DNA from 4 places in the Kosakonia radicincitans DSM 16656 genome. Region 1 is predicted to be linked to each of the others. Evidence: predicted binding sites of a transcription regulator. Region 1 holds the regulator's gene; each other region holds the start of a gene.
The links. The regulator CRP, encoded in region 1, controls carbon source genes, mostly activating them, when cyclic AMP is high. The targets are predictions, from matches to a motif close to ATGTGANNNNNNTCACAT.

Region 1 (3,181 bases):
AGTTACTTTGGCCCGGATGCCAATGACTTTGGCCTGCTCGAACAAACCTTTAGCGAATATGGCCAGAGCGGAACCGGGCAAACGCGTAAATATCTGCATACCTACGATGAAGCGGTGCCGTGGAATCAGGTTCCGGGCACGTTTACGCCCTGGCAACCGCTGCCGGAACCCACCGACGTGCTGTTTTACGAAGGGCTGCACGGCGGCGTAGTAACACCGCAAAATGACGTGGCGCGGCACGTTGATTTGCTGGTTGGCGTGGTGCCGATCGTCAACCTGGAGTGGATCCAGAAACTGATTCGCGACACCAGCGAACGCGGACACTCCCGTGAAGCAGTGATGGATTCGGTGGTTCGCTCGATGGAAGATTACATCAACTTTATCACCCCGCAGTTTTCCCGTACGCACATCAACTTCCAGCGTGTGCCGACAGTCGATACTTCTAACCCTTTTGCCGCAAAAGGCATTCCGTCACTCGATGAAAGCTTTGTGGTCATTCACTTCCAGAATTTGCAGGGCATTGATTACCCGTGGCTGTTGGCGATGCTGCAAGGTTCGTTTATTTCCCATATGGATACGCTGGTGGTACCGGGCGGCAAGATGGGGCTGGCGATGGAATTGATTATGACGCCGCTGGTGCAACGGCTGATGGAAGGGAAAAAGATTAAGTAGCCCGGCAAACCGATCGCCGGGCCAGGGCATCAGGCTTCGATAACCTCGTAGGAGTGGGTGATCTTCACGGCCTTCTCCAGCATCAACGCTACGGAGCAATATTTTTCTGCCGACAGATCCACCGCGCGGGAAACCGCCGCGTCTTTCAGCGCCTTACCGGTGACGATAAAGTGCAGATTGATGTGCGTAAACAGACGCGGCGCTTCTTCACGGCGCTCGGAAGTCAGCTTCACTTCGCAGTCGGTCACGTCGTGGCGTCCTTTCTGCAGGATGGAAACGACGTCAATTGCGCTGCAACCGCCCGCAGCCATCAGCACCATCTCCATCGGACTTGGCGCTTTATCCCCGGAATTACCGTCCATCAGAATTTGGTGGCCAGATGCGGACTCACCCAGGAAGGTTAACCCTTCAACCCATTTCACTCGTGCCTGCATTTTATTCACTCCGGAGTAGTAATTTTCTCCACAGATTACGCGTACATAACAAAACTCGCAACGGAAGGCGACCTGCGTCATGCTGAAGCGAGACACCAGGAGACAGGCGTGAAAACCTATGCTAAAACAATCTGGATGCTACAGAGATAAATGGATGTTACGCATGTATGCATGACATCGTAGATTAGAGGCCGCAGATAACGCTGACGGCCTACTTCTCAGGACATGAGAAGCTTTGATTGCAACCCCGGAAGCAGGCTGAAACTACATCCCCGCTTTCGGAGCCAGCTTATAACAGAGGATAACCGCGCATGGTGCTTGGCAAACCGCAAACAGACCCGACTCTCGAATGGTTCTTGTCTCATTGCCACATTCATAAGTACCCGTCGAAGAGCACGCTGATTCACCAGGGTGAAAAAGCGGAAACGCTGTACTACATCGTTAAAGGCTCAGTGGCAGTGCTAATCAAGGATGAGGAAGGTAAAGAGATGATTCTCTCTTACCTTAATCAGGGTGATTTTATCGGTGAACTGGGCTTGTTCGAAGAAGGTCAGGAGCGCAGTGCCTGGGTACGCGCCAAGACCGCTTGTGAAGTCGCCGAGATTTCCTACAAAAAATTCCGTCAGCTTATCCAGGTGAACCCGGATATTCTGATGCGCCTCTCCGCACAGATGGCGCGTCGCCTTCAGGTGACCTCGGAGAAAGTCGGCAACCTGGCGTTCCTGGACGTAACGGGCCGTATCGCGCAGACGCTGCTGAATCTGGCAAAACAGCCGGACGCAATGACTCACCCGGACGGCATGCAGATTAAAATCACTCGCCAGGAGATTGGCCAAATCGTTGGCTGCTCCCGTGAGACTGTCGGCCGCATCCTGAAAATGCTGGAAGATCAGAACCTGATCTCCGCCCACGGTAAAACCATCGTGGTATACGGAACACGTTAATCCGTAAAACGGCGCATCGTTTACCCGGCGCGCCGTTTTTCTCTCCTCATGTGGCGCAGGCTGATTTATCACCCCGAAATCAACTACGCACTGCGACAAACGCTGGTGTTATGTCTGCCTGTGGCGATTGGCCTGCTCGTCGGCCATCTGCAACAGGGTCTGCTTTTCTCACTCGTTCCCGCTTGCTGCAATATTGCCGGTCTCGACACGCCGCATAAGCGTTTCTTTAAGCGCCTGATTATTGGCGGCAGTCTGTTTGCGGGTAGCAGCCTGGCTGTGCAATTGCTGTTGGCGGAAGATCTTCCGCTGCCGCTGATCTTTACCATGCTGACCCTGCTACTGGGCGTCACGGCCGAGATCAGCGCATTGCACGCGCGCTTACTGCCCGCCTCGCTGATTGCCGCCATCTTCACGCTCAGCCTCGCCGGGAATATGCCGGTGTGGGAACCACTGCTGATCTACGCGCTGGGCACGCTGTGGTACGGGCTGTTTAACTGGTTCTGGTTCTGGATGTGGCGGGAACAACCGCTGCGCGAATCGTTAAGCCTGCTCTACCGGCAACTGGCTGATTATTGCGAGGCCAAATACAGCCTGCTGACGCAGCACGCCGATCCGGAAAAAGCCCTGCCGCCGCTGCTTGCACGCCAGCAAAAAGCGGTGGATATGATAAGCCAGTGCTATCAACAATTGCATATGCTGGCGGCCAATCAGCATAACGACTACAAACGCCTGCTGCGCGTTTTCCAGGTCGCGCTGGATTTGCAAGAGCATATTTCCGTTAGCCTGCACCAGCCGGAAGAAGTACAAAAACTGGTTGAACAAACCCATGCCGAGCAGGTGATCCGCTGGAATGCGCAGACCGTTGCCGCCCGTTTACGCGTGCTGGCGGACGATATTCTCTACCATCGGTATCCGACGCGTTTCACGATGGAGAAGCAAATTGGCGCGCTGGAAAAAATCGCCCGCCAGCACCCGGATAATCCGGTAGGCCAGTTCTGCGCCTGGCACTTTAGCCGCATCGCCCGCGTACTACGTACGCAGCGTCCTCTGTACATCCGCGATTTGATGGCAGAGAAGCAGCGTCGATTACCATTTCTCCCGGCGCTGAAAAGCTATTTGTCCCTGAAATCC
Region 2 (3,181 bases), 670 kb from region 1:
TTAATACGGTCAGAAATTCCTGAAATTCTCGTATTAGCATTTTATTTTTAATATTGCTGGCCGGGGAATTTCCCCGGCACGGATATTATTTTTTACTGTACTGGGCAAACCATGTCAGCATGCGTTGCCAGCCATCTTTTGCCGACTCTTCATGATAACTCGGGCGGTAGTCGGCATTAAAGGCATGGCCCGCTTCCGGGTAAATCACAATCTCGGCAGTGGCATTGGCTGCCCGCAGCGCCTGGCGCATAGTTTCCACGCTTTCGAGCGGAATGCCGGTATCCTGCGCACCGTATAAACCCAGTACCGGCGCGGTCAGATCGGTTGCGACATCTACCGGGTGGCGCGGCGAGTTGAGAGATTTCTCTCCCACCAGCTTACCGTACCAGGCTACCGCGGCTTTCAACTGCGGGTTATGCGCCGCATACAGCCAGGCGATACGGCCGCCCCAGCAAAAACCGGTGATCAACAACTGATGCGCATTGCCGCCATTGCGCGCCGCCCAACTGGCGACGTGGTCGAGATCGGCCAGCACCTGGGCATCCGGCACCTTGCTGACCAGCCCGCTCAGTAGCGTCTGGATATCGGCGAAATCATTCGGATCGCCCTGGCGGAAGTAGAGTTCAGGCGCAATGGCGAGATAACCTTCCAGCGCCAGGCGGCGGCAGAGATCGCGGATATGTTCATGTACGCCGAAAATTTCCTGTACCACAATGACAATCGGCAACGGGCCATCGGCATTTTTGGGGCGGGCATGAAACGCAGGCATATTGTCACCCTGCGTTGGAATGGAGGTTTCGCCTGCGATTAGGGCGTCCTCCGGTGTGTGAACGATGGTGGAAGCGTGAGGCGAAGCCGCAGGTGCAAAGCCCGGCTGTTTGTTGGTTGTCATGGCATTCTCCATACCCTTTTATTAGCGCTCCAATAACTATAGACGGAAGGTCTGGCGCGCGCGCAAATCCCCGTTTCATCGACTATCTTTGCTGCTGCGTAGTGAGATACAGCATGTTAATGTGATATGAATCACTAATTTATGGAAATGATATGCAAACATTTTCGTTCATGGTGACGTCAATCACGAAAACGGACAGGCGCCTTCTGTAAAGTGGCTTTTTGCCTCTCCTGATAAAACCAACCACAGAGGAGTCTGTTATGTCCAGGTCTGATGTTTTTCATCTCGGTCTCACCAAAAACGATTTACAAGGGGCTACGCTGGCGATCGTCCCTGGCGATCCGGAGCGTGTGGAAAAGATCGCCGCGCTGATGGATAAGCCGGTCCAGCTGGCATCTCACCGCGAATTTACCAGCTGGCGTGCCGAACTGGATGGCAAACCAGTTATTGTGTGTTCCACCGGTATTGGCGGTCCGTCAACCTCTATCGCCGTAGAAGAACTGGCGCAGCTTGGCATCCGCACTTTTCTGCGTGTCGGCACGACCGGGGCGATTCAGCCGCATATCAATGTTGGCGATGTACTGATTACCACCGCCTCCGTGCGCCTTGATGGCGCCAGCCTGCATTTTGCGCCGATGGAATACCCGGCGGTAGCTGACTTTGCCTGCACCACGGCGCTGGTCGCAGCGGCGGATGCGATTGGCGCAACCAAACACATTGGCGTAACGGCATCTTCCGACACCTTTTACCCTGGCCAGGAGCGTTATGACACATTCTCCGGGCGTGTGGTGAAAAGCTTTAAAGGCTCAATGGAAGAGTGGCAATCAATGGGTGTGATGAATTATGAAATGGAATCCGCGACGCTGCTGACCATGTGTTCAAGCCAGGGGCTGCGCGCCGGGATGGTGGCTGGGGTGATTGTGAATCGTACCCAGCAGGAGATCCCGAACGCAGAAACGATGAAACAGACCGAAAGCCACGCCGTGAAAATCGTGGTGGAAGCCGCGCGTCGCCTGCTGTAATTCCTCTCTCCCGGTGCCCGGTAATGCTGCATTTACCGGGCCTGACAAATCCCTTTCCGTTTCTGCGTAGCGCCTCGCAGGAAAAGCCCTTCCCAACTGGACGTTTATACAGCACAATTCCCGCTTGTACGGATAAGGTCTGGAGGAGGCGTGGTGGACACTTCAATCATCGTCATGGCAGCGCTGGCGCTGGCAGGATTACTGGTCGGCTGGCTGGCTGCAAGCTGGCGCGGAGCGCAGCAGCAGGCGGAATTGCTTGCCGAGCAACGTGATGTGTTTAGTGAACTGAGCGCCGCCCGCCAGCAGTTAGTTCAGAGTGAACACTGGCGTGAAGAGTGCGAACTGCTCAATAACGAGCTGCGCAGCCTGCAACATATTAACAGCTCGCTGGAAGCCGATCTTCGTGAAGTCACCACCCGTCTGGAATCCACCCAGTTGCATGCGGAAGAGAAGCTACGCCAGATGCACAGTAGCGAGCAGCGTCTCAGCGAACAATTTGAAAACCTTGCGAACCGCATTTTTGAGCAGAGCAACCGGCGGGTGGATGAACAGAACCGCCAGAGCCTGAACGGCCTGCTAACGCCGCTGCGCGAGCAGCTCGACGGTTTTCGCCGTCAGGTGCAGGAGAGCTTTGGCCAGGAAGCGCGCGAACGCCATACGCTGGCGCATGAAATCCGCAATCTGCAACAGTTGAACGCCCAGATGGCGCAGGAGGCCATCAACCTGACGCGCGCATTGAAAGGCGATAATAAAACGCAGGGCAACTGGGGCGAAGTGGTGCTGACCCGCGTGCTGGAAGCCTCCGGTCTGCGCGAAGGGTACGAGTATGAAACCCAGGTCAGCCTGGAAAACGACAGCCGCGCGCGTATGCAGCCGGATGTGATCGTGCGCTTACCGCAGGGCAAGGATGTGGTGATTGATGCCAAAATGACGCTGGTAGCCTACGAGCGCTACTTCAACGCCGAGGATGAATTTACCCGCGAAGGCGCATTGCAGGAGCATATTGCCTCGGTACGTAATCATATTCGCCTGCTGGGGCGCAAAGATTATCAGCAGCTTCCCGGCCTGCGTAGCCTCGACTACGTTCTGATGTTTATTCCGGTGGAACCGGCATTCCTGATTGCCCTCGACAGACAGCCCGAACTGATAACGGAAGCGCTGAAGAATAACATTATGCTGGTCAGCCCGACCACGCTGCTGGTGGCGCTGCGCACCATCGCCAACCTTTGGCGCTATGAGCATCAAAGTCGCAACGCACAGCAGATTG
Region 3 (3,181 bases), 2.6 Mb from region 1:
CCACCATCGACCGCGTACGCTATATGAGCCTTGACCACGTTTCGCCGCCGGAAATGCTGCTGCGCCAGCACATGGATATCTTTTCCGCACTGGAAAAACGTGACCCTGACGCAGTCGACCACGCCATGAGCCTGCACTTGCAGGAGATCAGTGAATCAGTAAAAACCATTCGCCAGGAAAATCGCGACTGGTTCAGCGAGGATTAACGTCCTCGCCGGTCACAGACATCTCGTGGTGAGCCACCCTCACCGGTAGCTCACCGCTCTCCTTTCAGATACCTCTCGCGTTAGCGTTTAAACCGGCATTCCGGTGTCCGTAGCGACCGGCGCCGGCTCACGGCGGGATTCGCCTTTGCTCAGGTTGTACCGATCAACAGTGTCAAACATCTCGGTAAAAAGCGCGTCATCCTTTCGCGCCCAGAACGTATCCTGATCCTCGCCGCCCCAGATCTCATGAGTATGACAGGCGAACTCCAGTAAGCCGGAGTGATGCGGCGTGAAATCGATACGCTTCTGCGTCTCCTGCGGGACAATATTCTGATAGAAAAGCACAACTTCACACTCGCAGCCTTTCGCGTTGTACAACGACAACAGTTCATTCAGATGAGCTCTTAGCAGTGCAAGATCGGAATCCGCCGTGACGCGGTGATGATAAAGGAAGACAAAATTTTTATTTCCTCGCCAGGCGAGCTGACGCTCAATACGCCGTTTGAATGTCTGCTTGTCAGCGGAAATGCTGAGGGGATCGTGATGGGTGAATTCAAATCCCAGCATATGTCTTTCACTGTACTGGCCAACGCAATGCTTATAGTAGGTGGAGCGTACAACAGAGTGGTCGCCATCAGGAAAATGTTGCAGATGCGTTTTGTCCAGTAAATTCTGGTAATTATCTTTTTCCATCTGAAGAATATATTCTATATTAGATCGCCCGGAGGAAAAAATAGAACTGAACGATTTCCTGTTGTGCCGACGAAGGATATCATCAGGCAGGCAATTTTCTCCAAGGGAAATCCAGTACACATCCGAATCACCGCTATGACGATATTTCCATTTCTTGCGCAGATGCGTAATTGTGCGTTTAAGCGACTTAAGATGATTTCTCACCTGTTGCTTGACAACCTCACTTTTCATTATGCCATCCCCATTCCGTATCGTTATAACACCATTAAAATGAAGCGATAAAACATCTCGCATTCATTAAAATCACCATCAAGATCAATGAGTTAAAATAAAACTATCTTATAAAAGACGTTCATACTCTTCGCCTGTTTGTTAATAAACAGACGACATTAAATGAAATAATTTCAATTCGTGATAATTCCAGATATATCTTTATTCTGTTGTTACTTACAGTAAGTTCAGTACAGAATAGCCAGCGATAAATTATGCTGTCGACCTTCATCACTTGCCGACAAAAACCAGGCTTCCCGCACTCTTCTGTCGCTTCATTTTTATTTAAAAACGATCGCCATATTTTATTCAAAAGAAACCCGGCGCAGGATTCCACTGCGCTAAAAATAGAAAACGCGAAACAGTCTCTAACATATCGTTACAGAGTGTACGCGTTATCGCGCGGCAGGTAATAATCAGGAAAATCTTAAAAGCTTTTTATCATTAATGAATGAAAATAGAAGCGGGGAAATAAACGCGCGGTTTTTACCTATATCCGGTTGATTTAAGGTGTTTGTCATTGCGTGATGCCAAACATTTTTTCAGCAAAAAAGTGTGATGTTGATCAAAAACAAAAACTTGTCATCTCAGAAGCGTATTTATAAGGCGTCCGTAGCGGGGACATCTTCTGCCCCGTTTCGTTTTTTGGATATCAACAAGGAGAAACCACCATGGTGACTTATGATCGTAACCGTAATGCGATTACTACCGGCAGCCGCGTAATGATTAATGGCACGGGCCGTACCGGCAAAATCATTGCGATTCACGCAGCCGGGCTGGACGCCGCACAACTGCGCCGCAGTAAAACGGTAGAAGTGGAAGGTTGTGAAGGTAAATTCGAACCGGTTGAACTGATCCGTCTTGGTCTGCACTAAATGGTGAAAATGCCCGTATAACGGCAAAAAAGAATGCCGCCCCGGCGGCATTCTTTCGACGATTTACAGCGCAGCGGCGTATTCTGCCACCGTCGCTTTCGCCCCTTTCTCCAGCAGTGAACGATACGCATTCTGTACCTGCGCCACAAAAGCCGCTTCTTTCGGCAGTTCGTTGCCAAAAATCGCTTCGATGCCCAGCAGAGCCTGCACGCGCGCTTCACCTTCCGCGCTTGCGTTAACGGCGCCCTGAATCACCGTCAGCAGCGGATCGCACACTTCGATCGCCTGACCTTGTTCATCAATACCGCCGACGTAGCGCATCCAGCCCGCCACACCCAGCGCCAGCAGTGCAAAGGAATCCTGATGCGCTAAATGCCAACGTACGGAATCGAGCATACGCTGCGGTAATTTCTGGCTACCGTCCATCGCGATCTGCCAGGTACGGTGGCGCAGCGCAGTGTTGCTGTAACGCGCAATCAACAGATCGGCGTAACGCGCAAGGTCAACGCCCTTCACTTTCAGCGTTGGTGCCTGCTCTTTCAGCATCAGCGCGTGCGCCGCACGGCGATAGTTATCGTCGTCCATGCATTCGTTGATGTGCTGATAACCGGCCAGGTAGCCCAGATAAGCGAGGAAGGAGTGGCTGCCGTTCAGCATACGCAGTTTCATCTCTTCAAACGGCACGACGTCGGCAACCAGTTCGGCGCCCGCTTTTTCCCATGCCGGACGCCCCGCGACAAAGTTATCTTCAATCACCCACTGGCGGAACGGTTCGCAGGCCACACCGGCCGGATCGCGCACGCCGGTAAGCTGTTCGATTTTATCCAGCGTTTCAGCCGTTACCGCCGGAACAATACGGTCCACCATGGTCGACGGGAACGTCACGTTGGCGTCAATCCAATCTGCCAGCTCCGCATTCACTGCACGGGCATAAGCGCACACCACATTGCGGGTAACGTGGCCGTTTTCCGGCATGTTATCGCAGGACATCACACTGAATGCCGCCAGCCCTGCCGCTTTGCGACGCGCCAGCGCTTCCACCACCACGCCAGCTGCGGATTTCGGCTGCTGCGGGTTTTGCAGGTCGCCAACGATTAACGGATGATCGAGCATCAGTTCGCCGGTCGCCGGTGAGTG
Region 4 (3,181 bases), 2.5 Mb from region 1:
GCAGACCAGTCAGAACACCGGATTTACGGCAGTTCAGAATGTCTTTGGTGTAAACATCGAATACACCCTGGTTATGGGTTTTACGGTATTCGGTGAAGATTTTTTTCAGCATCGGGTCCAGTTCGCGATTGTACGCTTTGCAGGAACCTTCAACCATTTTGATGCCGCCAAACGGGATGATAGCGCGTTTCAGCGGAGCTTCAGTTTGCAGACCAACGATTTTCTCAAGCGCTTTGTTGATGTAGCCAGCGTCGTGAGAAGTAATGGTGGAAGCAACAGAGGTGTCAAAATCAACTGGCGCATGAGTGCGGTTTTCCAGTTTAACCCCTTCCATGACTTTGTCCCACAGGGCGGTGGTCGCGTCAGTAGCGCCAGCCAGGAAGGACTCGTCGCCTTCATATGGGGTGTAGTTTTTCTGGATAAAGTCACGTACGTTGACTTCTTTCTGCCAGTCACCTTTCGCAAAACCTTCCCAGGCTGTGGCTAATTTTTCATTAAGCTCGGACATGTAACACCTACCTTCTTAAGTGGATTTTTTATTTACTGCCTGAAACAACCATTAATGATGATCGTTGCCACGCAGATAAATGACCCAGTATGTCAACCCGACTAATAACCCACCACCTATGATATTCCCGATTGTTACCGGAATAAGGTTATCGATGATGAAATTCGTAATAGTCAGATGAGAAAAACTTTCCGGGCTGGAACCAACTGCGCTCCAGAACTCCGGGCTAGCAAAGTTACGGATTACGATACCCATCGGAATCATAAACATGTTTGCGATACTGTGCTCAAAACCGCTGGCGACAAACATCGCTACCGGCAGCACCATAATCATCGCTTTATCCATCAGGCTGCGACCGGAATAACTCATCCACACGGCCATACAAACCATCAGGTTGGCCAGAATACCCAGTGCAACAGCTTCGATGAAAGTGTGATGCACTTTATGGTCTGCGGTCTGCAGGACGTTTAAGCCCCAGCCACCATTGGCGACCATATATTCGCCAGACAACCACATTAGCAGGACAAACAGCAGCGCACCTACCAGGTTACCGAAGTAGACGTTAATCCAGTTACGGGCCAGTTGCCCCCAAGTGATACGCCCACTGGCTTTCGCCACGACAATCAGCACAGTCGAGGTAAAAAGATCCGCACCGCAGATAATGCAGAGGATCAACCCCAGGGAGAAACAGATACCCCCAATCAGTTTAGCAATACCGTAGGGCATTGCCGCTGTGCCGGTGGTGGCGGTGATATAGAAAACAAAAGCAATAGAGATGAACACACCTGCGGTGATAGCCAGGTAGAAAGTCTTCAGCGGATGTTTAGTCGCTTTATAGACGCCAGCTTCTTCGGCAACTTTGGCCATTTCGGCTGGAAGGATAAGATCAAAAGGGTTGTCAGCTTTCACACTAACTCTCTCTTTATTAAGTCGGCGACGAGATACTAACAAAGCATTATAGAAGAGAATTTGATATGGATCATATCTCGCCTGGCTTATAGGACCGCAAAGAGCGTGGTTTTTCTACGAATGCGGATTAACTTGTTGATTATATAAATAAAAATAAAGTTTAAAAGTTATAAAATGAGTTGAGTATTTTTATGAAGCCTCCGAAAAATCGTTAATTAAAATGGGGTAGTTGCCATTAGAAGTAACAATATTAGTTCGCAAGTAATAATACTATTTACCCATATTTAACTTAATTATTACAACTGACTGACATTGAAAAAATATAAATAAAAAGGGGCAATAAAATTGCCCCGTAATATAGCGTAGACCTGCTATGAAGCCTACATATTGTCGTGCTACTTGTCGTTATTTCGCCCAGAATGCCGTTTTGGCGCGTTGCAACTTTTCGTAAGCCGCTAACAGAGACTGATGTGCCGGGAACGCCTGCAGGGTACCGTCTGCCGGTTGCAGGTCATAGAACGGCGCTTCACCGCTCAACGCGGCGCTGGCTGCTTCAACTGCCTGCGCGCCGTACATGCGTACGAATGCATTCAGATATTGCAGCGGCTCGCGATCCTCTTCCTGCGCCAGCAGCAGTAGCGTTTGCAGGCAGCGGTAGTAGTTGGCGCGCTCCGCGCTGAAGATGGACGCGTTGAATTCCATGGTCCATTCGGTCCAGGCCAGCGCCTGATCCAGATCGCCGCCAGCCAGCGCCAGCATCGCTTTTAACTCGCCAACGCGCAGGGTGTACCAGCCATTGTCTTTACCGGTCGCCAGACCCAGCAACTCACGAACGCGGGTAAAATCATCGTGACCTTCATCGTCCAGTTGGGCGATAAGGTTGAGGTACTCCTCTTTCTCCCACTCGCTGCCTGGTAGTGACAGGATAGTTTCGCGCAGATGGCTGCCCATGGTGTTATTCGCCAGCCACAGATCTTCTGCCGGATAAATATCGGACATGCCCGGCACCAGAATACGGCAGGCGTACACGCCAAGGTGCTCGTAATCGGCGATATAGACCTCTTTATCTTCCGCATTGAAGATAGCCATCAGCGTGGCGAACTCTTCTTCGGTGGTCCCTGCGAAGCTCCAGTCAACGAACGGATAATCCGCATCTTGCTTAAACAGATCCCAGGAGATCAAACCGCTGGAATCGATAAAGTGAGTTTCGAGGTTAGCGTGTTCAGCCACTTCTTCGTCATCAAAGGTCGGCGGGGTAAAGACATCGAGATCTTTCAGACCGCGCCCCTGCAACAGCTCGGTGACTGTACGTTCCAGCGCAACGCCAAAATCTGGGTGTGCTCCAAAGGAGGCAAAGCAGGTGCCATTCGCCGGATTAAACAGCACGACGCAGATCACCGGATATTTTCCGCCCAGCGAGCCATCATAGGCAAAAATCGGGAACCCTTCGGCTTCCAGTTTAGCAATGGCTTCCTCCACACCAGGATAGCGGGCCAGCACTTCCTGTGGGATTTCCGGCAGGCTGATGCTCTCTGCGATGATACGGTTTTTGATATGGCGTTCGAACACTTCAGACAGACCCTGTACGCGGGCTTCGTTGCGGGTGTTACCGGCAGACATACCATTGGAAACATACAGATTGCCGACGATGTTCATCGGAATATAGACCGTCTGCTCATCAGACTGGCGGGTAAACGGCAGGGCGCAGATACCACGCTCATCATTCCCGGATTGCAGATCGACCAACATCCCGGCGGCCAATTC

Region 2: udp (uridine phosphorylase) is a predicted target of CRP. The motif match lies at 1,012-1,029, and genes of this name have one in related genera.
Region 3: ydfZ (putative selenium delivery protein YdfZ) is a predicted target of CRP. The motif match lies at 1,723-1,740, and genes of this name have one in related genera.
Region 4: focA (formate transporter FocA) is a predicted target of CRP. The motif match lies at 1,476-1,493, and genes of this name have one in related genera.

What each region holds. Positions count from the first base shown of each region.
Region 1 covers NZ_CP018016.1:405,630-408,810, reverse strand. The annotation lists gene Y71_RS01885 (phosphoribulokinase) at 1-672, shown strand, start outside; gene Y71_RS01880 (OsmC family protein) at 702-1,106, opposite strand; gene crp (cAMP-activated global transcriptional regulator CRP) at 1,418-2,050, shown strand; gene Y71_RS01865 (YccS/YhfK family putative transporter) at 2,099-3,181, shown strand, end outside.
Region 2 covers NZ_CP018016.1:5,550,993-5,554,173, reverse strand. The annotation lists gene Y71_RS26675 (dienelactone hydrolase family protein) at 86-892, opposite strand; gene udp (uridine phosphorylase) at 1,153-1,914, shown strand; gene rmuC (DNA recombination protein RmuC) at 2,068-3,181, shown strand, end outside.
Region 3 covers NZ_CP018016.1:2,979,127-2,982,307, forward strand. The annotation lists gene Y71_RS14265 (GntR family transcriptional regulator) at 1-206, shown strand, start outside; gene Y71_RS14270 (DUF1796 family putative cysteine peptidase) at 294-1,193, opposite strand; gene ydfZ (putative selenium delivery protein YdfZ) at 1,841-2,044, shown strand; gene Y71_RS14280 (mannitol dehydrogenase family protein) at 2,108-3,181, opposite strand, start outside.
Region 4 covers NZ_CP018016.1:3,713,134-3,716,314, reverse strand. The annotation lists gene pflB (formate C-acetyltransferase) at 1-508, opposite strand, end outside; gene focA (formate transporter FocA) at 560-1,417, opposite strand; gene ycaO (30S ribosomal protein S12 methylthiotransferase accessory factor YcaO) at 1,823-3,181, opposite strand, start outside.